One region of the Shewanella polaris genome, then DNA from elsewhere that is predicted to be linked to it. Evidence: predicted binding sites of a transcription regulator. Region 1 holds the regulator's gene; the other holds the start of a gene.
The links. Region 1 encodes LexA, which represses DNA repair genes until DNA is damaged. Its sites were predicted from a motif close to TACTGTATNNNNATACAGTA; they were not measured.
Positions count from the first base shown of each region.

Region 2: recN (DNA repair protein RecN) is a predicted target of LexA. The motif match lies at 5,756-5,775, and genes of this name have one in related genera.

Region 1 is NZ_CP041036.1:268,204-283,275, forward strand. Features, by position in the region: gene cyoE (heme o synthase) at 1-630, opposite strand, end outside; gene FH971_RS01165 (COX15/CtaA family protein) at 644-1,624, opposite strand; gene FH971_RS01170 (hypothetical protein) at 1,624-2,175, opposite strand; gene FH971_RS01175 (SURF1 family protein) at 2,233-3,060, opposite strand; gene FH971_RS01180 (DUF2909 domain-containing protein) at 3,008-3,226, shown strand; gene FH971_RS01185 (cytochrome c oxidase subunit 3) at 3,234-4,109, opposite strand; gene FH971_RS01190 (cytochrome c oxidase assembly protein) at 4,106-4,669, opposite strand; gene ctaD (cytochrome c oxidase subunit I) at 4,671-6,263, opposite strand; gene coxB (cytochrome c oxidase subunit II) at 6,273-7,859, opposite strand; gene FH971_RS01205 (cell division inhibitor SulA) at 8,253-8,759, opposite strand; gene lexA (transcriptional repressor LexA) at 8,756-9,370, opposite strand; gene plsB (glycerol-3-phosphate 1-O-acyltransferase PlsB) at 9,634-12,054, shown strand; gene mtr (tryptophan permease) at 12,057-13,313, shown strand; gene FH971_RS01225 (VOC family protein) at 13,475-14,254, shown strand; gene FH971_RS01230 (efflux RND transporter permease subunit) at 14,502-15,072, opposite strand, start outside.
Region 2 is NZ_CP041036.1:3,417,534-3,432,605, reverse strand. Features, by position in the region: gene ribBA (bifunctional 3,4-dihydroxy-2-butanone-4-phosphate synthase/GTP cyclohydrolase II) at 1-211, shown strand, start outside; gene ribH (6,7-dimethyl-8-ribityllumazine synthase) at 335-811, shown strand; gene nusB (transcription antitermination factor NusB) at 826-1,230, shown strand; gene thiL (thiamine-phosphate kinase) at 1,318-2,274, shown strand; gene FH971_RS14875 (phosphatidylglycerophosphatase A family protein) at 2,285-2,776, shown strand; gene FH971_RS14870 (hypothetical protein) at 2,866-3,999, opposite strand; gene recN (DNA repair protein RecN) at 4,067-5,725, opposite strand; gene FH971_RS14860 (AEC family transporter) at 5,854-6,822, opposite strand; gene FH971_RS14855 (DUF3319 domain-containing protein) at 6,910-7,110, opposite strand; gene FH971_RS14850 (YjaG family protein) at 7,182-7,778, opposite strand; gene barA (two-component sensor histidine kinase BarA) at 7,768-10,626, opposite strand; gene rlmD (23S rRNA (uracil(1939)-C(5))-methyltransferase RlmD) at 10,729-12,090, shown strand; gene relA (GTP diphosphokinase) at 12,307-14,514, shown strand; gene mazG (nucleoside triphosphate pyrophosphohydrolase) at 14,598-15,072, shown strand, end outside.

The DNA.
Region 1 (15,072 bases):
CATTGGAATATCGACCTTGGCATACTCTTTACGGCGATGAATGGCTAATGCCCAAAAATGTGGTGGGGTCCAAGTGAAGATAATAATAACCAGTAACAAGGCGTAACCATGCAGTTCATTGGTTATTGCTGTCCAGCCTAATAATGGCGGCATAGCGCCGGCTAATCCACCAATGACAATGTTTTGTGAGGTCGCTCGTTTAAGGTAGGCGGTATACACCAAGGCATAACCAATTAAACTGGCAAAGGTCAGCCAAGCCGTAAGGGGATTAACTAAGGTATATAACACCACAAAGCCGAGCGTTCCGAGTGACACCGCAAATGTGGCCGCTTTGGTGGTTGATATTTTGCCTTTAGGTAGTGGACGATTATACGTTCGAGCCATCAATCCATCGATTTTACGATCAATTAAGTGATTAAACGCTGCCGCGGCGCCTGCCATCATTGCAATGCCTGCCATCCCTGCAACTAGAGGTTTGAGTGGCACTATACCTGGGACGGCTAAACACATACCGACCAATACTGTCAGTAGCATAAGTGCTACAACTTTAGGTTTGGTCATTTCAAAATAAGCACGCCATTGCAGGGTTATTTTAGGTTGAACCTGACTCATTGTTAGAGGTTTTGTCATGGTCGATCCTCACTCATGCTTTACGCCATAGGGCGTAATTAATAAAGACTAAGGTAAGCAGCAACAAGGCTGCGCCTCCATTGTGTGATACTGCTATGCCTAAAGGTAAATTCATCACTACATTGCTAATCCCCAATCCGACTTGAGCGATGACGAGAAACAGTAATAAATAACCACTGTTGCGCATAATATGTGATTGTGCGAAGCGTAATTTTAGTGCAAGTAGAATTAAGGTTATGGCTGTTACAACCGCCCAAATTCGGTGGCTGACATGAATGGTCATTCGTGTGGCATAGTCCAAAACACCAAATTCAAAACTGGGGTGATCGCCTTGAAATGGTGAAAAAGCATCGGCAAAGCGTAAGTTATCGACCCAATTACCTTCACAAATTGGCAAGGTGGTACAGGCCAATGCTGCGTAATTAGATGATGTCCAGCCACCCAGTATGATTTGAATGACTAATACGCCAAAACTGGCTAATGCTAATGGAATGAGCTTACGCGCATAGGTATCCCCTCCGGGGATCCTTAAAGGTTTAAGTCGTAGATATAACAGCAGTAACAAGGCAAATAAACTAAAACCGCCAATAAGATGCGCCATCACCACTATAGGCATTAATTTCATGGTAACAGTCCACATACCCAGTGCAGCTTGAAACAAAATCAGTGCCGCAATAAATACGGGCAGCTTTTTGGGTGCTTGAGGCTGTTTTAGGCATAAAATTAAAATCGCTAAAACCATTAGACCCAAAGTACCAGCGATATAACGATGGATCATTTCCAGCCACGCTTTTTCTGGCTCAATTTGAGCATCAGGGAAACGAGTTTCAATGTTGGCTAAATCATGGCTTGCACTCGGCACCGCTAAATGGCCATAACAGCCCGGCCAGTCAGGACAACCTAACCCAGCATCAGACAGGCGTGTATAGGCACCCATTAGAATAACTGCCAAGGTAAACACTAAGGTGAATTTGATTAATCGCTGTATTGCCATTAGCCCACCCTTGACAACTTAAGCATTTTACGTAAGTCAGCAATCATGGCTTTGCCCTGAGCAATATTAGCGTCGTGGCCTATCACGTTGTCATATTGCATCACTAAGCTTCCGAGAGGGTCGACAATGATAAGTTGTTGATTGGTTAATAGTGCAGCAAGTGCGTCATTGGCGTTTGCTTGGTCAAAGGAGATATTTAATTGCTTGAGTATTTGGGTGTCACTGTGGCTATTTACTACAATGATTGGGGTAACACGATCCCTATCTTTGCCGAGGGCAATATAGCTCTGGTGTAAAATATACAGCCTTTCTTGGCACTGCTCATTGCAGGTTTCGGGTAAAAAAAACAGTACTTGCCATGCATGAGGTTTTGGATTTTCCATGGCTAAGTTTGCGTAGTTTATGTCGGGAGCTATTAACGCTCCTTTGTTGGTTGCCGCTCCGTTATACAGCTCTAGGCTTAACACTAATTTGGCTAAGGCAACCGGTAAAATAAATACCAGCAGTAAGACCATTAGTGCTTTATTACTTTTTTTCGGTAGGGAGTTCATTCTATCTCCTCTTTAACATTTTGATATTATTGTTAAGTTAATTATGAACGACGGTGCTTAGCGTCGAAATTGTCGAAATGCTATCCAACTCATTAGTCCTAAAAATACTGTTGCCATGGTGAACCATTGCAAGGCATACCCTTGATGTTTTTGTGCCGACAATGGAATGGGTATCCAAGGTTGAGGCAGATGATAATTTGGAACATTGTCGGGTTGCAGCACCACAGGCGTCAGTGTATGGCCAAGCATGTCAGTGAGTGCGGGTATATTGATATTTTGAAAACGTACTGGAGCATGAGTATTGGCTAATTGCTCTGCATCTAGCCTGTCACTTAATGGGTTAGGTTGTTTTTGATAAACTCGGCCAACCATTGTGTAGTAATTTGTTTTTAAAGGGGTTAGTTCAGGTAAAATTCGGCGATCCTTGTTTGCAGGCACAAATCCTAGCTCAACCAGTATCCAAGGCTGTTCAGGGGTTATCTCAAAAATTTGATACGCTAAATATCCCACCTGACCTTGATACACTTGATTGTCTAATAACAACATCATGTTATTTGCCGGTTTGGCTGAAATAGATAGACGGTAACCCGTGAGTAATTTCGTCTCCGGTTGAGAGCTTGCTGATGCTTCTGACAATTCAACTTTTGCCAACATTTCTTCATAAGTGAGCGCTTGTTGCTGTTGGCGCTGAAGTAGTGAGCTTTGCCACTCTTGTTTAAAGGTCGCTCGTGATAACTGCCATAATCCTAACTTGACCAACAAGCTAAACACGACCAAAGTAATGATTACGAATAACACCCGAGACACACCCACACTTTTAAAAGGATTGCCTGTGACAACACCTTTCATCGTTAAGTTAGTTTTAGTCTCGTTGCTTGTATTCATATTATTTAACTTAGGTAGGGCCTTATTTATTATGGTTAAGGGCGAGCATCAACAATCAATGAGTCGTTTTCTTGGCCGGCGCGTGTTGTTTTCTGTTGTCGTAATAATGGTATTACTGGTGGCCTTGGGGCTTGGCTACATTCAGCCAAATCCCAGACCTTATTAGTGTTGATTTACAACACATACACAAAGATGAATAAGCATAACCACACCACATCAACGAAGTGCCAATACCAACTCCCTGCCTGAAAAGCGAAATGCTTATCGGGCGTAAAGTGACCCTTCACAATTCTGAGCCATAAAATAATCAAGAACAGGGTACCAATTGTTACGTGCATGCCGTGAAAACCAGTTAACAAAAAGAAGGTGTTGCCGTAGACACCAGAAGAGAGCGTAAGCCCCATTTCTTGGTAGGCATGGCTATATTCTTCAACTTGTAAACTGAGAAACGCAATACCCAGGATGACCGTCAACGCTAACCAGATTATCAAAGGTTTACGATTGGCTTTTTCAAGGTTGGTATGAGCAAAGTGCAAGGTAACCGACGAGGTTAGCAGGATAATAGTGTTAATTAACGGCAAACCCGTCCATGGCATGGCTTCGGTTGCGGTACCATCGGGTGTTTTCACCAATGGCCACATGGCCTCAAATGCAGGCCACAAGACTTCATGGGTCATGGCATTGTTAGATGCGCCACCAAGCCAAGGTACTGAAATCATTCTGGCATAAAATAAAGCGCCGAAAAATGCTCCAAAAAACATAATCTCTGAAAAAATAAACCAGCTCATTCCCTGTCTAAATGAACGATCCATTTGCGGTGAATACAGTCCAGACATGGATTCATCAATAACGGTCTTAAACCAGCCGAAAATCATAAAGATAATCACGGCCAAGCCGGTTATTAAAATATAGCCGCCAGAGGTTTTTTCAGTGGCTAATTGTTGTACGTAGTTGCCTGCTCCGAACGCAATTAAAAATAAACCTATAGCACCGATTATCGGCCAGGCACTTTGGGCTGGCACATAATAAGTTTGATACTTTGTCGTCATTTTGCTGCTCCTTGCTCTATGGCGGTCGCCTGTCTGTCGGTGATGTCATAAAGGGTATAAGAGAGAGTCAATGTGTTAATGGACGCTGGTAAGTCAGGATCCACGTAAAAAATCAATGGTAGTTCTGCTGTTGCTGCTGCAGCCAAAGGTTGTTGATTAAAGCAAAAACATTCCGTTTTATTGAAGTATGCCGCCCCTTGCCCTGGCGATACCGAAGGGATTGCTTGGCCTACGGTGTCACGTGTCGACAGATTTTTAACCAAAAATTGTGCATGAGTTAGCTCACCAGGATGCACACTTATTTTGTTCACTTTAGGGCTAAATTCCCATGGCATACCAGACTGAACTTGAGTGACAAATTCAATGGTTACGGTTCGGTTTTTATCAACCACCACCGCTTCATAACTACTGGCGCTATTTTGGGTTTTGCCATTAATTCCCAATGTATCGCAAAGCACGTCATAAAGTGGTACAAGCGCAAAACCAAATCCAAACATACCTATTGACCCAGCAATCAGGATGATTAATAGCTTACGATTTGATTTTGTTGGCTGTGTCATCTCATTTAATCTCCGGTGGAGTGGTAAACGAGTGATATGGTGCAGGGCTGGCAATCGACCATTCCAAGCCTTCGGCTGCTCCCCAGGGGTTATCTCCAGCAGGTTTTCCACCTTTAATGCATTTGAGCACAACGGCGAGGAATATCAGCTGAGACAAACCAAATGCAAAACCTCCAATAGACACTATTTGGTTCACATCGGCAAACTGTACCGCGTAGTCAGGGATCCTACGTGGCATACCCGCTAAACCTAAAAAGTGCATGGGGAAAAACAATACATTGACGGATATTACCGAGCACCAAAAGTGCCATTTCCCCAACGTTTCGTCATACATATGGCCAGTCCATTTAGGCAACCAATAATAAGCGGCTGCCATAATGGAAAATATTGCCCCAGTGACGAGCACATAATGGAAATGAGCCACTACAAAATAGGTGTCGTGGTATTGGAAATCAGCAGGCGTAATTGCCAGCATCAGGCCAGAAAAACCACCTATGGTAAACAGAATAATAAACGCTACAGCAAACAGCATTGGTGTTTCAAATGTCATTGAACCGCGCCACATGGTTGCCACCCAATTAAATACTTTTACCCCCGTGGGTACGGCAATTAACATGGTGCAATACATGAAGAATAGTTCGGCGAACACCGGCATCCCAGTCGTGAACATGTGATGCGCCCACACTAAGAATGACAACACGGCAATACTGGCAGTGGCGTAAACCATTGAAGAGTAACCAAACAGCTTTTTACGGCTAAAGGTTGGCACTATTGCGGAGATAATACCAAATGACGGTAAAATCATAATGTAAACTTCAGGATGACCGAAGAACCAGAAGATATGCTGGAACATTACCGGATCACCGCCTCCAGCAGCATCAAAAAAGCTGGTACCAAAAAACTTATCGGTTAATACCATGGTGACCGCACCCGCGAGTACCGGCATCACTGCTATCAGTAAGAAAGCGGTAATTAACCAAGTCCACACAAACAAGGGTAACTTCATCCACGTCATGCCTGGAGCACGTAAGTTTACAATGGTGACAATGACATTAATTGCACCCATTATTGAACTTATGCCCATGATATGAATGGAAAATACAAATAATGCGGTACTGTCAGGGCTGTAAGTGGTTGAGAGCGGGGCATAGAATGTCCAACCAAAGTTAGGTCCACCGCCTTCCATAAATAACGAACCCAGTAACATGGCAAAGGCAAAAGGTAAAATCCAAAAACTCCAGTTGTTCATTCGTGGTAATGCCATGTCTGGTGCCCCAATCATCATAGGTATTAGCCAGTTAGCTAAGCCCGTAAAAGCGGGCATTACTGCACCAAATACCATAATGAGACCATGAACAGTGGTCATTTGATTAAAAAAGTTAGGTTCTACTAGCTGTAATCCAGGCTGAAATAACTCAGCTCGAATGACCATTGCCATTGCGCCGCCAGTGAGAAACATAATGAAACTAAACCATAAATACAGAGATCCGATATCTTTATGGTTAGTGGTGAGTAGCCAGCGCATTAGCCCCTTTGGAGCGCCGTGATGATCATCATGGGCGGTTGCAATTGTATCGTGCGTTGTTGTGCTCATTGTTTTCCCTTACTGTCCATGGCTAGCGACATCGGCAGGTTGCACCGCCTCGCCAGAATTATTGCCCCACGCATTGCGCTCATATGTAATCACTGCCGCCATCTTTCGAGGGCTTAATTGACTACTAAATGCCTGCATTGCAGTACCTGGTTTTCCGTGCATAACGATATCGATATGTCCGCTAACCGGTCCGCTAACAACAGGGCTACCAATAAGTGAAGGGAAAGCGCCAGGTAAACCTGCGCCAGTGGCTTGGTGACATGCAGCACAAGTCGTGGCATAAACCTGCTCACCTTCGGTCATTAATTGCTCCATGGTTAACGTGGGCAGATCTTCTGCTGGAGCAACTTTTGCTACGGTTTCGACAGCTTGAGTGGCTTTCTCGGTAACCGCATCGGTAATGTCAGTTGTCGTGGCTGCAATAGTGCTTGTGACATCAGCAACTGCTTTGTTTGCTTCTGTTTTTGCCTCGTTACTGCCTAAAAATTTCCCTATATCAGCAGCTTGTACAAGATCTCCGCTATTATTGCCCCAAGCATTACGTTCAAAGGTAATCACTGCTGCAATTTCTTGGGCGCTAAGTTGTTTTGCAAAGGCCTGCATTGCGGTACCTGGTTTACCGTTTATGACGATATTTAGATGGCCTTCAACAGGGCCTTTTATGATAGGGCTGCCAATTAATGATGGGAATACACCAGGAAGACCCGCACCATTAGGTTGGTGACAAGCAGCACACCTAGCAATATAGATTTGTTCACCTTGTGAGGTTAGATCTCCGAGTGACAGGGTTTGGGTCATTGATGCCGCCGCCGCAGCAGCGGCATTGCTTGCTAGTTGTTTTTGTTCAACTAACCAATTATCAAAATCGTCCTCCGACAATGCTTGCACTACAATCGGCATAAAGCCATGGTCTTTACCGCATAATTCGGCACATTGGCCGCGATAAATACCGGGCTTATCAATACGAGTCCAAGTTTCATTAATAAAGCCTGGATTAGCATCTTTTTTAACGGCAAAAGCGGGCACCCACCATGAGTGGATAACATCATCAGAAGTCATCAAAAAACGTACTTTTTGGTTAATGGGGAGTACTAGTGGTTTATCAACTTCAAGGAGGTAATGTTCTCCTTTAGCCTCACTACCGTCAATTTGTTCTCTGGGGGTAGATAATGAGCTGTAAAATTCGATGTCTTTATCAAAATAGCTGTAATGCCATTTCCACTGCGACCCGGTAATTTTAATGGTGAGATCAGCATCGCTGGGATCTTCCATAGCAATTAAGGTTTTGGTGGCTGGAATAGCCATGGCGATTAAGATGATAAAAGGAATGACGGTCCAAGCAATTTCCACTTTGGTACTTTCATGAAAATTGGCCGCGACTGCGCCTTTTGATTTGCGGTGGTAAATCATTGAATAGATCATGATCCCAAACACCACTAACCCAATGGCACAACAGATATAAAGAATCGTCATGTGGAGGTGATAAACCTGACCACTGATATCTGTCACGCCTTGAGTCATGTTGAGGGGCATTGCTGTTGCCCCAAGCGGAAGTGCTACACACACAACCAGTAAACAATACAACCATTGCTTCACAAGACTGCTCCTCTGTTAATTGCAAATTGCAATTACAAAGAAAAGTCACACAGTAATTCTCTGCTCTATGCAAACTCTTCGGTTCCCGAAAAAAGTTTGATGACCTCAAAGTACCTTGGTGGTTGTAAACAGACGGTCTACGGTTTTATTGTTAGCTGTGCACCACGCTTGTACCTACGACTGAACTTATCAATTTGTGTTGACGTTTTCCCATCGATGACTATTAAATCTGCCATTTACGTCAAATTAAAGATAAAAAATTGTTTCATCCTTGTTAATTACATTACTTGTAGATTAAGGATTGATCAAGATCACTTTTTTTCTTAATCGCCTGAAAAAGGTGAAAAAAAAGCCCTGAATTCAATACAGGGCTTGGTAATTAAGGGTTTGTGCTTAGTGAAACGAGCAAAAATTACTTGTTCCATTTGCTAAGGTAGGGCTAACAAGTTGATGTTTGTGAGGTAAGTGAGTATTCACATCTTCAATTATGATCCCTAATGCACGTGCGCTTTTGGCTACTATTTCCAAACGGCGACTATCGCGAGCATCAAGTGAGCTTGTCCAAGTTACTACTGCACTAGATGTACCACTAGTGAGTGCTTTTTCCATGGCCCATAATGTCTCGACTTCATCTTTGGTGTGAACTAGTAAAATGCGATCCATTCTCACTCCGGCACTTGCCAGCATATGTTTATAACCAATGTGAGGTGGGCTAATGAGTACAATCCAGCGGCCTTGTTGGCTTAACGTTGCTAATTGACTACACAATTGACTCAGCTCTGCTTCACCTTGGGTAACCGTTTGCAATGTTTGAATGGTTTGGTTGCCCTGAAGTTCTGTGTCTGATAAATCTACCCATAAGCCAGGGTGGCGTGGGGCGATGCCCATTAGTTTGTTCATAACCAATCTCCATTACGGATAACACCAACGGCAAGCCCTTCGATAGTTAGGCTTTGGCAACTTAAATCTACTTTTATCGGGTTGTAATCTTCATTTTCTGCATGCAGATAAATGACGTTACCTTTTTGTTCAAATCGTTTTACGGTGACGTCATCGTCTATTCGTGCCACCACAACTTGGCCATTACGTGCTTGCTGCATTTTATGTACCGCGAGGAGGTCGCCTTCTAAAATGCCGATATTTTTCATGCTGTCACCACGAACCCGCAATAAAAAATCCGCGGCAGGTTTAAACATATTGGGGTCAACTTGATAATAGTTTTCCACATGTTCTTGGGCCAAGATAGGCTCTCCAGCAGCAACTTGCCCAATGAGTGGTAGACCGGTTTCAATCTGTTCTTCATGAGGTAATCGTATACCTCTAGAGGTACCAGGAATGATCTCGATAAAGCCTTTTTTGGCTAATGCTTTTAAATGCTCTTCGGCGGCATTAGCACTTTTAAAGCCAAGACGATTCGCAATTTCAGCTCGAGTGGGTGGCATACCTGTTTCGGCGATATTGTTTTTAATTAAGTCTAATATTTCAGCTTGGCGCGGCGTTAACGGTCTCATGACAATTCCTGTCTTTTTATACAGTGACTGTCATTATATACAGTGATTCTGTTCGCGCAAGTATTAACCAACTGTTTTTTGTTATTTGTTTGTACAAATTGATTTAATTTACTGTTATAAAGCATTATTTTATATTTTAACTTTGGGGTGTGACTTCTAAAGAAATCCAAAATGTAAAGATAAATAAGCCAGATAGTGTAAGCGGGGTTGTTTCTGGTATCCTATGCAACAATATTATAGTGGCTTATGTTGCGAAAATAACCATGTCAAAACCTGATTCAATATTTTTACGAACATTAAAGTGGATTCAAAAATGGATGGTGCAAACGATTGTTGTACCACATGATCCTTTTGATGACCTCAATATAGATCCGACTAAACCTTTAGTTTATTTGATGAAAACGGAATCTATTAGTGATATTGCCGCCTTGAGCGAAATCACAGAGGGCTTTGGTATGCCTAGTCCTTATGAACCATTAAAGCTTGATGGCTTGCAAGTGCCTCGTGTTGTTTGTTTAGAGGGGCGCAAACCATTATTTGGTAAACGCGAAAGTGGTGAAAAATTCATTAATTATTTTACCAGTCTATTATCTCTTCATCGTGAGAACTCTGAATTAGATATTCAGTTGGTTCCTGTTTGTCTTTATTGGGGACGTACCCCAGGGAAAGAAGATGACAGCATGAAAGCGGCTGTATTTGAAAGAGAAAATCCAACATGGCTACGTAAATGGTTAATGATTTTATTTTTAGGACGACATAATTTTGTCCAGTTCTCTAATGCATTATCGCTTCGTTATATGGCCGATGAACACGGTACAGATAAAAGAATTGCTCACAAGTTAACCCGTGTTGCACGAGTGCATTTTCGCCGTCAACGCAAGGTAATGACAGGACCACAGTTACCTAATCGAAACGTATTGTTTGCTTCTTTACTAAAATCTGAGTCTATCAAGAAGGCGATAGAAGAAGAATCGACAAGCAAAAAAGTCTCGGTGGAGAAAGCTCGCGAAACTGCTATTGAATATCTTGACGAAATTGCTGCTCATTATTCCGATAGCTTAGTGCGCATAGCTGAACGCTTTCTGACTTGGTTATGGAATAAATTATACAGTGGCATTAATATTAAAGGTGCCGAACAGGTAAGACAGTTACATCATGATGGCCATGAGATTGTTTATGTGCCTTGTCATCGCAGTCATATGGATTACTTATTACTGTCGTATATTTTGTATTACCAGGGCATGGTTCCTCCACATATTGCCGCGGGTATTAACCTTAATTTCTGGCCTGCAGGACCGATGTTCCGTCGTGGTGGGGCATTCTTTATCCGCCGTAGTTTTAATGGCAATAAACTGTATACAGCAGTCTTTCGTGAATATTTAGATCAGTTGTTTGCTAAGGGTTATTCCGTCGAATATTTCACTGAAGGTGGTCGTTCGCGTACCGGACGCTTGCTGGCGCCTAAAACGGGTATGTTGGCCATGACTATTAACAGTGTGTTACGTGGGATAGAGCGTCCAGTGACTTTAGTACCTGTGTATTTAGGGTATGACCATGTTATGGAAGTGGCTACTTATCATAAAGAATTAAGTGGTAAGAAAAAGAAAAAAGAATCTGTGTGGCAGGTATTTGGGGCAATTAGTCGATTAGGTAATTTTGGCCGAGGTTATGTCAATTTTGGTGAACCCATTAATCTACAGCACTTCTTAAATCAGCAGGCACCGGAATGGCGTGCTGAGCTTGCAAAAGATCCCGATCAAAAACCGTCGTGGTTTACGCCATCGGTTAATTCATTAGCTAACCGCGTGATGACTAATATTAATGGTGCAGCCGCCGCCAGTTCGGTGGCATTGACCAGTTTGGTGTTATTGGCATCAGAGCAAAATGCGTTGGAAAGAGGCCAGTTAGAACGTCAGCTTGATTTGTATTTAGCCTTACTTAACACCGTGCCATATACCGATTTCACATCTGTAGCAGAAGGTAATGGTAAATCGATTGTTGATCATTGCTTGTCGTTAGATAAGTTTGTTAGTAGCAAAGATCCTATTGGCGAAATTATTTCGGTCGATGAGAAAATTGCTATTACTATGAGTTACTACCGTAATAACATTATTCACCTTATGGCGCTTCCTTCATTAATTGCCAGCTGTTTGGCTCACTATGATGTATGCGATCGTAAACGCATCCATGCGGTTGTTATGGATTTATATCCGTTACTTAAAGCCGAGCTTTTTATGGGCATTGATGATGTACCTGCGCATATAGATAGCATTTTAGAATTTATGGTTGAACAAGGTTTATTGAGTGGTGAAGATGATTTTGTCATCACACCTCGTCATATCACGCAAGTGTTGCTTCTTGCTGAAACCATAAATGAAACCTTGCAGCGATATGCCATTATCTTCAATTTACTGGCGATCAAGCCTGATCTGGAACGTTCAGAACTTGAAACCGATAGTCATTTATTAGCCAAGAGATTAGGCGCATTACATGGCATTACTGCTCCAGAGTTTTATGATAAAAAGCTGTATAACACCTTGAGTGTGAAACTGAAGGAATTGGGTTATTTAAGCAGTGACGAACATCGTTCTGAAGTAATCAGAATAAGAGATAATGTTAATAAATTACTAGGATCTTCAGTAAGGCAAACCATTGTTGATAGTGTGCAAACGGAGCACGGATAATAATGGCTAACCATATGAATGGAGCTAAGCATCGTGTCGGCGGTAAATCTGTACTGGGCGGGGCGATGATTATTGCCGGAACAACGGTTGGTGCGGGAATGTTTTCGTTACCCGTAGTTGGAGCCGGGATGTGGTTTGGTTATTCAATAGCGATGTTACTAGGCGTATGGTTTTGCATGTTGATGTCGGGATTGCTGTTACTAGAAGCCAATCTGCATTTTGAACCGGGCGACAGTTTTGACACCTTAACTAGAGTGACTCTAGGGCAGTTTTGGCGAGTGGTTAACGGCTTATCAATTGCCTTTGTGTTGTATATTTTAACTTATGCATATATTAGTGGTGGTGGGTCGATTGTTAATCACAGTTTATCTGCTCTTGGCGTAAGTTTACCCCAGAGTGTGGCTGGTTTGGTATTTGCAGTCGTCTTGGCTCTTGTGGTGTTTATCAGCACCAAAGCGGTCGATCGGATCACCACGATTATGCTCGGTGGTATGGTCATTACTTTCTTTTTGGCTATCGGTAATTTATTAATCGACATCGATCCGATAAAGCTAACATCTCCCGATGGCGAGTCGCGGTATTTACCTTATTTACTTGCCGCAATTCCGTTTGGCTTAGCGAGTTTTGGTTATCACGGTAACGTACCTAGCCTAGTAAAGTATTACGGTAAAGATGCCCGAACTATCGTGAAGGCTATTATTGTTGGCACCAGTATCGCATTGGTTATTTATGTGTGTTGGTTAGTGGCTACAATGGGGAATATTCCTCGGAGCCAGTTTACTAATATCATTGAACAAGGCGGTAATATTGGTGTGTTAGTCGCTGCGTTGTCGGGAGTGATTACCAGTCACTGGCTTGATAACATGTTATCCCTATTTGCCAATCTTGCTGTGGCATCATCATTTTTAGGTGTGACATTGGGTTTATTCGATTACCTTGCTGATTTATTTGGTTTTGATGACTCACGTAAGGGGCGTTTTAAAACTGCAGCGGTTACTTTTATACCACCGACTATTTTGGGATTATTATTTCCTAATGGTTTTATTATTGCTATTGGTTTTGCTGCATTAGCTGCAACCGTGTGGGCGGTGATTGTGCCTGCATTATTAGCTTACAAAATTCGGCAGCAACACCCAAATTCAAAAGGCTTTAAAGTACCAGGTGGAACACCTCTTATTGTTGTTGTGATATTATTTGGTGTTATTACAGCAACTTGTCACTTATTGGCTATGGCGGATATTTTACCGGTATTTAAGTAGTCGCTAATTACGATAATAAACTAACAGATGATTAAAAAGCCTTCGTATGAAGGCTTTTTGCTTTTTAGTGAATATCGACTTAACTTAGCGCAAATCATTATTCACTTTCCATTTTATTTTGGCCTGCATTTTAGGTTGTCATTTTTATAAGGATTAACACAATGAAAGTACAACAATATCAACAAGGACAACCATGTTGGCTTGAACTAGCAACCCACGATTGGGCAGCGGGTAAAGCATTTTACCAAGGATTATTTGGCTGGGGGGCCGATGATACGCCTATGCCAGAAGGGCATTACACCATGTTGCAAATTAACGGTGATGATATTGGTGCAATGTACCCCATGCCAGAGAATATGCAGGATTTACCGACCCACTGGACAATCTATTTTGCTGTCGACGATGTCAATGTGTCAGCTGAGTTAGTTAAGCAAGGTGGCGGTGAAGTATTAGCTGGCCCTCATTCTGTTGGTGATGCGGGTCTTATGGCATTGTGCAGCGATCCAGAAGGCTGCCGTTTTGCATTGTGGCAAGGACAAGATCACATTGGTATCAAGCGGGCACAAGAGGCCAATACATTATGTTGGGTTGAGTTAGCATGTCGAAATACCGCTGCAGCGAAACAGTTTTATAGCCATGTATTAGGCTACCAAACCAAGCTAGCTGACATGGCTGAGTTTGAATACACACAATGGTATGTCGGCGAGCAAGCTATTGGTGGCATGTTAGAGATGACCGACGAATGGGGCGATGCTCCTGCGCATTGGATGAATTATTTTGCTGTCGACGATTGCGATGCTTCAGTTGCAAAAGCCCAAAGTCTAGGGGCTACTGTCTGTGTGCCTGCGACCGATATTCCTGATGTAGGTCGTTTCTCTGTTCTTAATGATCCACAAGGCGGTTTTTTCTCAATTATTACGTTATTGGATCCGACAACATAATCACGGGTAATAATGTCTCTCGAGCAATTTTAACCAGCGATCCATGCAAATATGGGCATCCTGACGATATTGTGGCGTGTCGTGAAAAGAAACAAGATGAAGTGGATCGACTTAATGAGTCAATTAGCAACAAGACTAAATATAATTAATTTCCTGTCCCGAGTTCAGATTAAGTAATCCTGTCCACCCCGACAACAAACATCCCTAACCTATTAAATAGCTTAGGGATGTTGTCATTCGTAATGTCTTAATTTTTAGGCAGTTTACGACCATATATCAGTAAATATATCGCTGGAATTACAAATAGCGATAATAGTGGCGCAGTCACCATACCGCCCACCATAGGTGCAGCAATTTTTTGCATCACCTCATTACCCGTACCACTGCCCCACATGATAGGCAGTAAACCAAAAAATATGGTCGCGACTGTCATGGCTTTAGGGCGAATTCGCATTACAGCTCCTTCAATTAATGCTGCTGTTAAATCCGCTTTACTGTGGTAGTTATCGGCTTGTTTATAGGCCTTAATACTATTATTAAGGTACACTTGCATCACCACGCCAAACTCAGCCGCGACCCCTGCTAATGCAATCATGCCGACCGATACCGCAACTGAAAAATTAAAGTCCAGCCCGTAAAGCAACCACGCACTACCAACCAATGAAAAGGGCAAACTTAACATGATCACAGATGCTTGGGTTACTGAGCTAAATGTCATCATCAGCAGCATAAAAATTACTGCAAGCATTAATGGGATCACCATTTCCATTTTTGCATCAACTCGTTGCATGTACTCATACTGTCCAGCAAAACTATAG
Region 2 (15,072 bases), 1.5 Mb from region 1:
CGTTCTAGCTAAAGTCAAAGCATTTGAAGCCGAGGACAATGGTCAATCACCCGCGCCAGCTCAATGGCAGGGAACTTCACGCCGTGTGGGAGTAGGATCGCAAATTTTGGCAAGTTTAGGTGTCACCAGTATGCGTCTATTAAGTTCACCAAAACGTTACCATTCATTGTCAGGTTTTGGTTTGGAAGTGACCGATTATATCGCCGAATAATATTGGCTGATGGTAAATTTAACAATTTCATTAATTGCATAGAGCTCAGGACTAACGGCTGTGATATCATAGCGCCTCTTTTTGCCCCGAGCTGGGTGCTTTAGCTAATTTAGGTAAGATAGAATGAACATAGTTCAAGGTAATATCGAAGCGAAAAATGCCAAAGTGGCGATCGTAATATCGCGATTCAATAGTTTTTTAGTTGAAAGTCTGCTTGATGGTGCAATAGACACATTAAAGCGTTTCGGCCAGGTCAGCGACGACAACATTACCGTTGTTCGAGTACCTGGTGCAGTTGAATTACCCCTTGCCGCTAAACGTGTTGCGGCAAGTGGAAAGTTTGACGGAATCATAGCATTAGGCGCTGTCATTCGTGGCGGCACACCTCATTTTGATTTTGTTGCTGGTGAATGTAACAAAGGTCTTGCACAAGTTGCATTAGAGTATGATCTTCCTGTTGCGTTTGGTGTATTAACTACAGATACCATTGAGCAAGCTATTGAACGTTCAGGTACTAAAGCAGGTAACAAAGGTGGCGAAGCAGCCCTTAGTTTGCTTGAAATGGTTAATGTACTGCAACAATTAGAACAACAGCTGTAAATAGTAGGAAAAGTATGAAACCTTCAGAGCGCCGTAAGGCCCGCCGTTTAGCCGTTCAAGCCATTTATTCATGGCAGTTAAGTAAAAATAATGTTGCTGACGTAGAACATGAGTTTTTAACAGAACAAAACACTGACGGTGTTGATGTGGCTTATTTTCGTGAATTGCTAACGGGTGTAGCATCAAAAACTGCGCAGATTGATGAGTTGTTAAAACCACATCTTGACCGTAATTTTGAAGAAGTGTCACCAGTAGAAAAAGCCATTGTGCGTTTGGCCACTTACGAGTTAACCTTCCGCAAAGATGTGCCATTTAAAGTGGCCATTAACGAAGGTATTGAGTTAGCAAAAGCCTTTGGTGCTGAAGATAGTCATAAGTTTGTTAACGGCATGCTTGATAAGTTAGTAAAACATAAGTAACACCAGAACGGTATCTTCGGATACCGTTTTCAATTCTTATTAATTGTTTCAAAATTAAGGTGGACGGTTTACCGTACCAGACTGAATGTGAAAGAATTTGATCTCATCGAACATTACTTCCGCAATAAAGGTCAAAAAAGGCGCGATGTTGAGTTAAGCATCGGCGACGACTGTGCGTTAGTGAATCCAGCCGACAATAAATCTATCGCTATTTCTTGTGATACCCTTGTTGAAAATGTCCATTTTTTAGCTGATATTCCGGCTCATGCTTTAGGGTATAAATCGTTAGCGGTTAATCTTTCTGATCTGGCGGCTATGGGGGCTGAACCCGCGTGGTTTACGTTAGCCCTGACATTACCCAATGTGGACCAGCCTTGGTTAGCACACTTCAGTGAAGGCCTGTTTGAAATTGCAGAATATTACAGTATTGCTCTTATTGGCGGTGATACAACCCGTGGACCTCGCAGCATCAGTATTACAATTAATGGCCAAGTCCCGAAAGGTACAGCCTTAACTCGTTGCGGAGCCAAAATAGGTGATTGGATTTATGTTACTGGTACTTTAGGGGATTCAGCTTTAGGCTTGGATATTCTCCGAGGGGTTAAAACAGTTAATCCAGAAGATAAAGAATACCTTATTAATCGCCATTATTATCCAACTCCTCGTGTGTTAGCTGGTCAAGCTCTTCGTACATTAGCTACGAGTGCTATCGATTTATCAGATGGTTTAATGTCTGATATTGGCCATGTGTTAAGTGCTTCTACGGTTGGTGCGATTATTGATGTCAACCAAGTGCCGTTATCTGCGTCGTTAACTGCTAACCTAAGCCGAGAAGAAGCATTAAGTTATGCACTTACTGGTGGTGAAGACTACGAGTTACTTTTCACTGTTCCTGAGTCTCAACGTGGCGCGATTGATACTGCGTTAATTAATGCCGGCGTCAAGTTTGTCAAAATTGGCCAAATTTGTGCTGGAGATAAATTAAAATTCGTAGACGACGGTAAAGCTTTTTCTCCAATATCTCGCAGTTTTGAACATTTTTAATTGAAGCATTATGAAACTACTTACCCAAGATAAATTTGTCAACAAGCTATCTTTAGCTAATCCTATTCACTTTTTAGCATTAGGCTTTGGCAGTGGCAAAGCGGCGAAAGCACCGGGTACTTTTGGTACCTTAGCCGCCGTTCCGTTGGTGCTATTGATGCAGCAGTTAAGCCTTACGAATTACCTGATTATTACCTGTATTAGTATGCTTGTTGGGATTTATATTTGTGGTAAAGCGGCTAGAGATATGGGAGTACACGACCATGGCGCTATTGTGTGGGATGAAGTGGTTGGTTTGATGATCACTATGATAGCTGCGCCTCTAGGCTATATGTGGTTAGTACTTGGCTTTGTTTTATTTCGTTTTTTTGACATAGTTAAACCTTGGCCAATACGTTGGCTTGATGCCAAAGTACATGGCGGTTTTGGTATTATGATTGATGATGTATTAGCAGGTGTTTTTTCGTTAATAGGTGTGCAGTTGGCAGTTTATTATCTATAACGTAGTCATAAACATCGAATAAAAAAGAGCGCAATGTGCTCTTTTTTCATATTTGATTCTTGTCATTGCAAACTCAGAGATACTAAGATTTATTGAGTCATCATTAAATTGCTGCGTAGCTGTTCTATTTCATTATTCATATTGACGATGCGCAATTTAAGATCTGTTTCATAATAAGAGCAGCTTAATATTTTACCCACCGGGTTGTAGCGTAATTGCCATAACTGCAGCAGGCTATTGTCGTTATTGCAATATTCTGGTTTTTTAAGCAGAAGCGATGCATCTGTTGATACAGGTTCTTTAACCATATTAACGAAATATTCAGCCCGCAAGTTATCATCATCAATGGGTTTAATAAACATTTTAGCTAACCATTGCTCGTAAAATGGTGCTGTATCTAGTTGAGCTTCCATTACCATTTGCTGCATGGCGTTGTGACCAAAGAGCCACTCACCTGAAAATATACGTTCATAGTCATTTTGATTTAAACTGAAAGGGGATTGCCAAGCACTGATATTTTTAACCACTTCTTTATTGCTTTGAGCTAAAGTACCCGCAAAGCGGAGTTGCTCCTTCAGTACACCACTGACAATCATATGAACCAGTAACGATCCCGATGAGTGATATACATTATTCCAAAAATGCGTTTCTTTGTTTAGGAATGCTATTGCAGCATCAACCCCTATTTTGCTGGCAATAGATCCCGAGCGATTCATCGTTTCAAGTAAACTTAGCTCTCTTAACTGAAACAGTTGAGACCAGAGAATTTGATCTTGAGGGATTAAAGACTGATCATTTTCTTGCCAATCAGGCATAGCGACTAATATATTGTATTTATCAATATTGGCTTGATGGGCATTAATAGCACGGTTAATTGTTTCACTATTACGATTAAAAAACTCATTGCAAGTTTCCCAATATGCTAAGTGGCAAGCTTCTTTAAAGTCGCGAATTAATTTAGTTTGTTGAGTACTAAAGCTGAGCGATGTTTCTTGTGGATTCGATTTAGCACCCTCGATAGTGCTCAGCATCTTCATAGCATACTCAACCCCGTTTTCACTCGATGCAACAGGTTGCTGCTTTAGCCAGCTTTCAACTAATAACGTATTAGGAGACTTTGTTCTGTCGGAAGCGTTGATTGCCACTAAGCAGACAACGGCAAATACTAATAAACTGCTTATTAATCCAACCAGCACACCAATCGTTTTTAACAACATCATCATTCTTTATCCGCAAAATCCATTTAACACAATGGTAACATGCAGCTTGATTTTTGATAAGTCATGACCTTTATTGTAATAACTCTCGGGCGTTAGCTAAGGTGTTTTCAGTAATCACGTCTCCACCTAGTAAGCGTGCCAATTCATTAACCCGTTGATCTTTATCTAATGCCTGCATCGTAGTTTCTGTGGCACCCGCTTTATTGAATTTGTTTACAAACATATGTTGATGACCTTTACCCGCAACTTGGGGTAAATGAGTGACACACAACACTTGAGTAGACTCTCCGAGGCTGCGCAACATGCGTCCAACCACAGAAGCCGTTGGACCTGAAATACCGACATCAACCTCATCGAATATTAATGTCGGTGTTGCCACTTTTTTAGCTGTGATCACTTGAATCCCTAATCCAATACGCGATAACTCACCGCCAGAGGCAACTTTAGAAATCGGTTGTAATGGTTGCCCAGGGTTTGTGGTCACCATAAATTCAATGCTATCGCAGCCATTAACTGAAATGTTGTCCGGATTATGATTAATTTGAATAGTAAATTTACCCTTAGGCATATTGAGCTCATGGATAGACTGGGTAACTAGCTTGTCTAATTCTTTAGCATAACGGCTACGACTTTGACTAAGTTTCTGCGCATTGGTTAAATAGGCGTTTCTAGTGTCTTCAAGTTGCTGTCTTATACCATCTAATTTAGTCTCGTCGTCAGCAAGTTCTGCCAATTCACTCATCAAGGCTTGATGATGTAGTGCCAGCTTATCAGCACTCACATGATGCTTACGTGCCAATTGCATAGCTGTTGAAAGGCGTTTTTCTAAATAGGCAAAATGTTCTGGATCAAGCTCTAAACTGCTTAAATAACTTTCAATTTCACTCGCACTTTCTTGTACTTGAATTAACGCATCGCTGATCATAGTGCTAATAGGCGCAAGGGATTCATCATAGCCTTGAAGCGTATCAGCAATACTGGCCACTTTATTGAGTAGAGATTCTATATTGCCTTCATCACTTTCTGTCAATAAATGTAAACCCGCTTGGCAGCGTTCAATTAAATCTGTGCCATTGGCTAAGCGCTTGTGTTCTTGTTCTATTTCATCAAATTCATCTATGCCTAAATTAAACTCATTAAGTTCTTCTACTTGATATTGCAGTAACTGTTGACGCGAAATACGTTCATGCTGAGCTTGTTCAAGCTGTTTTAGCTCGTTTTCCACTTGTTTGCAGCGTTGATAGCTGGCACTAACGCTATCTATCAGTAGCTTGTGGTTGGCATAACTGTCGAGTAAAGCTAACTGATGGTCATTTTTAAGCATGGCATGATGAGCATGTTGGCCATGAATACCAATGAGGAGCTGACCTACTGATTTTAATTGGGTTACAGGGACTGGATTACCATTGATATAGGCTCTCGAGCGACCGTCATTATTGATAGTCCTACGCAATATACATTCATCTTCAGCATCGAGATCGTTGTCTTCTAGCCAGCGTTTGGCTAAAGGGACATCATGGAGGGTAAACCTTGCACTAATTTCTGTTTTAGTTGCACCTGGTCTGATGGTGTTTGCGTCACTGCGGTTTCCTAAGCACAATCCTAGGGCATCGATAGCAATCGATTTACCTGCACCCGTTTCTCCGGTGATGCTTGTCATACCGGCTTTAAAGTCGAGTTCTAAAAAACGCACGATAGCAAAATTATTGATGCTGAGTTGGCAAAGCATAGTGAATCCTTGTCAATGAAACGTTCAAACCACTGTATTGATAAACAGTATATACTGATTTTATATACAGTAAAGTAGTTGGTGTGAAATTATCACTGACTATTTTATCGCCTGCTAGCGGTTAATGATTAACCAGTGGATTTTAATAGTATTTCTATTATAGGCAAACTAATAAAGGTCACTAATGTGCCATATAAAATCCCTTGGGCACTTCCATTAGCATTAATTTGGTAGCGATCTGCCAGTAGATACACACTTGCTGCCGTGGGTAATGCAGCTAAAAGTACTCCCATTATCAGTAATTCGTGTTCTACGCCAAATAATTTGAGTAATCCAAAGGCAATAAAAGGCTGAATAATTAATTTGAGTAAATTAATTAAACTCAATTCTGTAATCAGGCGAAGACTGAACATTTTTGCGAAAGATTGATGTCTTAAGGCCTTGGCAAGTACCATGCCGATAGCAAATAGTGCACAAGGGCTGGAGGTGTTACCCACTTGGTGAAGTACCAAAGCCAGACTTTCAGGTAAGGTGATATGCAATGCTGATAAGGTGATACCAATGAGGCTGCCTAGCACAATCGGATTTTTATACAGTGCATTACCCATGATGGCGATAGCGTGGTCGGTTGATTGTTTATTTCGGCTGGCAAGTTCAATAGACACTAACGCAAAAGCAAACATGAACACCGACAGTAAGCTGGCAATTGAAGCCGCAACTAATGCCATTTTGTGTCCTGGGAATAACAAGCTCAGTAATGGAATACCAATAAAGGCGGTATTGCCAAATGTGGCGTTTAAGGCTCGCATGGCGGCAACAGCTTGCTGCTTTGGAGCACACCAAAGTGATACAACAATCACTATGGCGTAAGTGATGACCATCGCGAGACTAAATGCGCCAATAAAGCCCCATTGAATAATATCTTCAATACGAGTTTCGGCTAAAACAATCAGTAAAATTGCCGGGAAGGCAATGTAATAGACAAATTGATTGAGGATCAGATCGGTATCTGGTGGCAACAGTCTCAATTTTTGAACAATACTGCCAAGCAGCATAATTATAAAAACAGCGATTAGCGGGGTAAGAATACTGGACATCCCTCGCAATTCCTTAACAAAATGGTAATAAGGTCACTGTACTGCTTTTTGGTAGGCGGATGCAATTAGGCTAAAGTTAAACGGTGATTATTTTTTTGATTTATTGTTTAAACTGGCCTTTGATACTTTAGGCGGAGGTAATATGCCTAGCTCAGTAAAAAAGTGTACTTGTCTTCTTAGTTCAAATAACGATCCAACTCGTACTTGATTGCCAATAACTAGCGTCCAGTCATCAGTCTTACCATTAGCATTACTGAAGGTGAAACCTTGATAAAAAATTCTTCTCATGGGCGGCACTCAATAAAAAGCCTGAATAAGTTCAGGCTAAACAATGTTTATTGCAAGGCTTAGACTGTGTATTACAGACTAATACCGATATTAGACACACCAGCTTCAATAATATCTTTACGTAAACCTTTAACTAATTCACTATTTATTTCCGGATTTGCTTCGATAATATCGAGTAACATGGCTTGTAATTGTTTTTCTTCTTCCATTACTGGATGTGAAAATACAAACTCATCGAGCGCTTCATCCATTAAGGATTCATCACTAATGGCTTCAATATAATTGGCCACAGTACTCGATGATAACTTGCTGATATTCGTTATATCTTCTTCAATCTTACCGTCTATCGCTCCCATAAGGCTGGCAATCGCGACAGCAGCATCCATTGCTGGATAAGCTCCATAGGCTTCAAATTCGCTCGGCTCAGGAGTGTTTTCATCGAGACGCTGCAAATGCACATCGATATTGAATTTAAGTTTTTTGTCATACTGGCTTTGCCATAACAAATCTAATGCTGTACTTAATACTTGAGGTTGGCCGAATTCACACACTTCAGAAAAAAGTTGGTAGTTCGGGAGCATACGTTGACATAGCGCTAGGGCAAAAAGCTGCTTTTGCGGTAACGATAATGCTTTAAGGCGTTTAAAAAAACCGGATTTACTGGTCATTTGGAGTATCCACTGATAGCTGATTTATCACTTGATTTGCTGCTAATTCTACCTTAGTTAACTCATCAAGTAACTCTAGTATTTCAGGTTCTAAGTCATTAAGGTCAATTTTATGTTTTAATCCAGACTCTATATCTCGACACAGTTTTTGTGTTGTTGGTACGCCGCAATAACATGTTGCCCCATGCAATTTATGTACGACTTGAAGTAGTAGGTTTGCATCTCTTGTCAGTAATGCTTTTTCGATAGCTTTTGTTGTTTCTGGTAATGAGTTCACCAGCATCTTTAGCATATCCAACGCTAAATCGGTTTTCTGATTGACTTGTGTTAAACATAAATCCCAATTCAATATTTGGGCATCAAAATGGGTGAGTTGTGGCTTATTCATCCATCGACTGATAACACTTTTTAAGGACAATTCGTCAATGGGTTTGGCTAAGAAACCATCCATTCCGCTGGATAAAATATTATCGCGCTCTTCAGCAATAGCATGCGCAGTTACAGCGATAATTGGAGTATTACGGTTGAGTGATTCTGAGCGTATTTGTCGCGTTGCCGTTATACCGTCGATTCCAGGCATTTGAATATCCATGAAGATTAAGTCAAATGCGCGTTTCTTTGCCTGCGTTATTGCATCCGCACCATTATTGACGGTAACCACATCAACCACTAATTCTTTTAGTAAAGTATCAATTAATTTTAGGTTGGCGATATTGTCGTCAACAGCTAATACTGATGCATTTTGGCGAGGTGTGACATCTTGACTTATTTGTTCTGGTAAACTCACAAAAGTAGAAGGCACTGGTGGATATATTAAATGATGCGCTAGGGTTAAATCGCTTACTGGGGTGCTGAGCAACACATCTGCATTGACTTTTAACACATTGATAATCATGTTTTGATCTAAACAGTCGTGCAATAAAATGAGACAGTCGGTATGTTGTCTGGCTCGTTGTAATAAATCAATAAAAGACGCTGTGTCAGCAAAACCATGGCAACTCATGATGATGTAATCAAATTTGCTGTTTTTAGTGTGTAAAACAGAGGTAAGGTTTTCTGGGTTGGCAACATTAGTGATAATTAATTGCCATGACACTAAACGGCGATTTAAAGTATCGCGAGTTAATTCCCGTGGTTCATATAATAAGACTGATTTATGTTGCAATGCATCAACTGGCAATACTTCACCAATTTCAAATTGACTGATCCCAAGTGGGAGAATAAACCAAAAATTGGAACCTTTATTGGGGGCCGATGTAAAGCCTATCTGGCCACCCATTTGGTTAATTAAGCGTTTAGTAATCACTAAGCCCAATCCGGTGCCACCAAAGCGACGTGAAATGGATGAGTCAGCTTGGCCAAATGCTTGGAATAAATATTCTTGCTGGCTCTCATCAATACCAATCCCAGTATCAATAACTTCGCAGCGTAAAGTAATATTATCTTCGTCCTGGCCCACTAAGTGTATTTTGAGTATCACACTGCCTTTGTCGGTAAACTTGATAGCGTTGCCGACTAAGTTAGTAATAATCTGGCTGACTCTCATTGCATCGCCACTGACATTTTCAGGCACATTAGCATCAATGTCGATAACCAGTTCTAATCCTTTCTCTTGCGCACTACCCGCAATTATAGTCAGCGTTTCCGTAAGCGTGTCACGCAGCGCAAAAGGCATTTTTTCTAATATCATTTTACCGGCTTCTAGTTTAGAGAAGTCGAGAATATCGTTAATAATACCGAGTAGGTTACTGGCACTGCGTTCAATGGTTTTTATATAGTCTAGCTGGCTAGTATGCAGTGGTGTTTTTAATAACTGTCTTGCAAAGCCGATAACGCCATTGAGTGGTGTGCGTAGCTCGTGCGACATGTTAGCTAAAAACTCTGATTTTATTCGGCTTGCTTCAAGGGCTCGTTTTTTAGCAATATCTAACTCGACGTTTTGAATTTCAATTTGCTCAAGCGTCTCGCGCAAGTCAGAGGTTGCTTGATCAATGTTTTGTTGCATTTCATCGTGGTATTCAGACAATGAGCCAGCCATTGCGTTGATCCCTCGTTTAAGCAGATCAAGTTCACCAATCAAGTTGCCCTCTAAGCGAGTATCAAGTTTACCTTCACGAATTTTGGCAACGACTCGGACCATTTCGGTAATGGGGTAGTTAACGTGTTTAACTAAGCGGAATGTGAAAAATAAGTTAAATTGTACGCCAATCAATACGATAATAAACGCGGCTATTGCAGCGCGATGTTGTTCAAGCAAGGCATTTTCTTTATTCAATAATACTGAAATATATCCTAATATTTGTTCTTGTTGATTATTGTAAATAGGTGCAACGATGCCATTGGCTGAAGACGCATTATCGGTGCCGTCGTCATTCTGGCTATTTATCCGGGTAACATATTTTGGTTCTAACCCAGTATGAGATATTATTGGCACTCGAATGATTAAGGTATCACCAATAGTTTGATGTTCTGTACCGATTAAGTTCGCCAACGGTTGTTTATAACGCATGGTTTCAAAATCTTTGTGGTAATGCGAGGTGACAAAGAGTTGGTTTTCGGCATCAAATACAGCAATAGATAGGATAAGGGATGCGTTGTTTATTTGTGATGCGGCGAGTAAGCGTTTAGTCGATTCTCGATCTTGATTGATAATACCAAATTCACTGGCAATGGCTAACGGCTCAACAATATTGCTGCCTTTTTCAATTAAGGTTTGTTCCAATTCATAAAAGCGGTTTATCGTGAAATAACTTCCAAGTAGAATACCCACTACAATAGTGGGCGCTAACGCAAGTACCAGAACCCAAGAGCGTAGGCTGTATTTGGTCATATTGTTGGTACTTTTCATAGCGGTTAGGTGTGTCCCTGTGGCTAAATCGCGATTATTGGGTCTAGACTGCCAGAAATGGCGCACTCTTGACTAGTTTTTTATTTAATACCTGAGGCCTAAATGGCACAATTTTTCCAAGCAAAACCGAACAAATCTAAGCAATTATCAGCAAAGCTAAGCCTCAGCATTACTCAACTTGATCATTTAGGTGCCGGGATTGCGCAACATCAAGGCAAAGTGGTGTTTATTCCTGGCGTGTTACCTGGCGAGACCGCCACGGTACAATTTGTGGAACAAAAGAAAAGCTATGCTAAAGCCAAGCTAATCGCTATTGATCTTGCATCCGCTGATAGAGTCAAACCTCATTGCCCGCATTATCATCAATGTGGCGGTTGTGATTTACAACATATGGACATCAATGCGCAACGCGATCATAAGCAGGCTGCTTTGGTGGACCTTATTAGCAAACTGTCGAGTGCAGAAGCCATTGATGCCGATATTATTGCTAAACCCATAGTGGGCGATGCGTGGCATTACCGTCGGCGCGCAAGGCTGGCAACATTATTTGATAAAAATACTCGGCGTTTACAACTTGGGTTTCGTGCAGGCAATAGCAATAAAATTGTTTCTATTGAACAGTGTCCAGTATTAGCAGAGTCGTTGTCGGCATTAATTACACCATTGGCAGTTAATTTAAATCAACTTAAAGCCAAGTCTAGTTTAGGTCACGTTGAACTTACCCAGGCCGATAACGGTAATTTTGCGGTGTTAAGAGTGACTAAAGTATTGCCTGCATCAGATATTCGTTGGTTAACGGGTTTTGCTGAAAAACATCAACTGCACTTTTTATTGCAAGATGATGAAGGGCAGTTAACTCAACTGTATCCGTTATTACAAGCTGATGACGAGGTAACGCTACCTTATTATCATCTGGCGCAGGAGTCTGTACGTTGCTCGTTTACACCAGGTAATTTTGTTCAGATAAACGAAGTCATTAATCAGGCTATGGTGGATCAAGCCATCAAATGGTTAGAGCCTCAGGCCGGTGAGCGTATTTTAGATTTGTTTTGTGGTGTAGGTAACTTCAGTTTACCGTTGGCATTAAAAGCGGCGGAGGTTATCGCTGTTGAAGGTGTGCCCGAAATGGTGCAACAAGCCAAGCAAAATGCGGTCGACAACCAACTGGATAATGTCAGTTTTTATCATGCAGATTTAAGTGCCGATCTATCAACGCAAACTTGGTTAGGCAAAATTGATAAACTATTACTTGATCCTGCTCGAGCGGGCGCGTTTGAAAGTTTACAGTGGTTACAGAAAATGCAACCTAAAAAAGTGGTATATGTTTCATGTAATCCAGCCAGTTTAGCGCGTGACAGTAGTGTATTATTAGCTAACGGTTATCAAATTACCCAAGTTGGATTAGTGGATATGTTTCCACAGACACATCATATTGAAGCCATGGTGTTATTTGAATTACAGTAATTAGGTGCCAGTTTTTTAATTAAAGTAATAAGCTGCCTGTTTTAGTCATACATGTGCAATATGCTAAAAATTTGTTCAACTAAACGCTATTAAATTGACAAAAGTGTGTAGAGCTTCAAGATAGGTCGTTTAGTTATTGTTAATACCATATCAACACAGTATGCCAAGTGTGAATATGGTTGGATGTCAGTCGGTCATGCGGCTAAGGAAGGGTTCATGGTATCTGTTCGCGAAGCACATTTTAATACGCAAGCATTCCAATTAGATGAATGGGTAGCTCGTTATATCGACGACAAAGACGACGCGCAAACGTTATTGTCGCTGATCCAACAAGTTGAAGCTTTACCTGTTAAAAATAAGCAGGCTCATACTGAGCTGCTTGCGCGTGCTCGCGAAATGATTGAAATCTTAGCGCCGTTGAATATGGACATTGAAACACTGCAAGCCGCAGTACTATTTGTGTTATTGGAAGCGGGTGTGCTTAATGAAGAGCAAATCTTAGAGCAATATGGTGAAAACCTCGCTAGGTTAGTTGCCAGTGTCGTCACCATGGACGCCATCGGTGCTTTAAAAGTCAGTCAAAACGCTCGTGATGCCGAACCTCAAATAGACAATATTCGTAAAATGCTCCTCGCAATGGTTGAAGATGTTCGCGCCGTAGTCATCAAATTAGCCGAACGTGTTTATTTATTGCGAGCCGTCAAAAATGCCGATGAAGAAACTCGGGTGCTGGTAGCACGTGAAATTGCTGACATTTATGCGCCATTAGCTAATCGTTTAGGTATTGGTCAATTAAAGTGGGAACTTGAAGATATTTCTTTTCGCTACTTGCATCCAACTGTTTATAAAGACATTGCCAAACAGCTTGATGGTAAACGCGTAGACCGAGAAGTGTTTATCGACAAATTTGTCACCCAGTTGCAACAACGTTTAGATAGTGATGGTATTCGCGCAAAAGTGTACGGTCGCCCTAAGCACATTTACAGTATTTGGCGTAAAATGAAAGGCAAAGATCTTAAATTTGATGAGCTTTTTGACGTTCGTGCGGTACGTATCGTGACCGAAAGATTACAAGATTGCTATGGTGCATTAGGGGTTGTGCATGATCTCTGGCATCATATTCCGCGTGAATTTGACGATTATGTTGCCAATCCAAAACCTAACGGTTATCAATCTATTCATACTGTGGTGGTTGGCCCTGAAGGCAAAACAGTCGAAATTCAAATTCGTACAGAAGCCATGCATCAAGATTCTGAACTGGGTGTTGCAGCGCATTGGAAATACAAAGAAGGTGCGGGTAACACTAAGCAAACGGGTTACGAAGAAAAAATTAATTGGCTACGTAAGATTTTACAATGGCAAGAAGACGTTGCCGAAAGTGGTAATTTGGTTGATGAAGTTCGCAGTCAAGTGTTTGAAGACCGAGTTTATGTCTTTACGCCAAGTGGTGAAGTTGTTGATTTACCGTTAGGTTCAACTGTGCTCGATTTTGCCTACTATATTCACTCGCATGTGGGGCATAAGTGCATTGGCGCAAAAGTCGATGGCCGTATTGTTCCATTTACTTACCAGGTTGAAACTGGCGAGCGTATTGAAATTATCACCTCAAAGACGCCCAATCCTAAACGTGATTGGCTCAACCCTAGTTTAGGTTATATAAAATCGTCACGTTCACGCTCAAAAATCCAACATTGGTTTAAGCAACAAGACCGCGATAAAAATATTGCTGCGGGTAAAGAGATGCTTGAATCAGAATTAGCCCGAGTTGGCCTAAAAGTTAAAGATGCCGCAGTGGCTGTTGAACGCTTTAATTTAAATACCATGGATGACATGTTGGCCGCCATCGGTGGGGGTGACTTACGCTTAAACCAAGTGGTTAACTTCACTGAAACCAAAATTCGCAAAGTAGAAGAGACTGACGAAAACTTACTTGAAGACATCATAAAGAAATCGACACATAAACCGAAGAAATCTGACAAAGGTCAAGTTGAAGTTAATGGTGTCGGCAATTTAATGAGCCACATTGCTCGATGTTGCCAGCCAGTGCCTGGCGATGAAATTTTTGGTTATATCACCATGGGACGAGGTATTTCTGTACATCGTAGTGATTGCGAGCAAGTCAAAGAGTTAATGCGTGCTCATCCAGAACGAAGTGTCGATGTGATTTGGGGTGAGAATTACTCCGGTGGTTATCGTATTCGTGTCAGGGTACTTGCCAATGACCGTAGTGGCTTATTGCGCGATTTAACCACAGTACTTGCCGCTGAGAAATCCAATGTGATGGCCATGAGTTCTTCTTCTGATGTTAAAAGCCAAACCGCAACGGTTGAGCTTGAACTTGAACTGTACAATTTAGATGGTTTATCACGGGTTCTGGCTAAATTATCGCAAGTTGACGGTGTTATTGAGTCGCGTCGATTATAACTAACATCATGTGTTGATCGAGAAGGCATCTACTTGTTAGGTGCCTTTTTCATTCAGTTTTATTCAATAAAGAGGACATTATTGTGGCAGATATTCAATCGTTACTCAGCATAATGCAACAATTACGCGATCCTGATTCTGGTTGTCCGTGGGACCTTGCCCAAGATTTTGCCAGTATAGTGCCCTTTACCTTAGAAGAGGCTTATGAGGTTGTTGATACGATTGAGAGGCAGGCGTGGGAAGAGTTACCTGATGAACTCGGTGACTTACTGTTTCAGGTGGTGTTTTATTGTCAACTGGGACAAGAGCAAGGTAAGTTTGATTTTTCCACCGTGGTGGCGCGTATTAACGATAAGCTTGTTCGTCGCCATCCTCATGTATTTGGTCAATCAGGTAGTGAAGCCACTGTGGCGATTATTAATACTCAAGACTTAAGCCAAGCGTGGGATAAGTTAAAAGCTAATGAGCGCGAACAAAAACAACTGCACTCTGCTTTAGATGATATTCCTCAAGCATTACCCGCGTTGTCTCGATCGCGAAAAATTCAACATAGAGTGG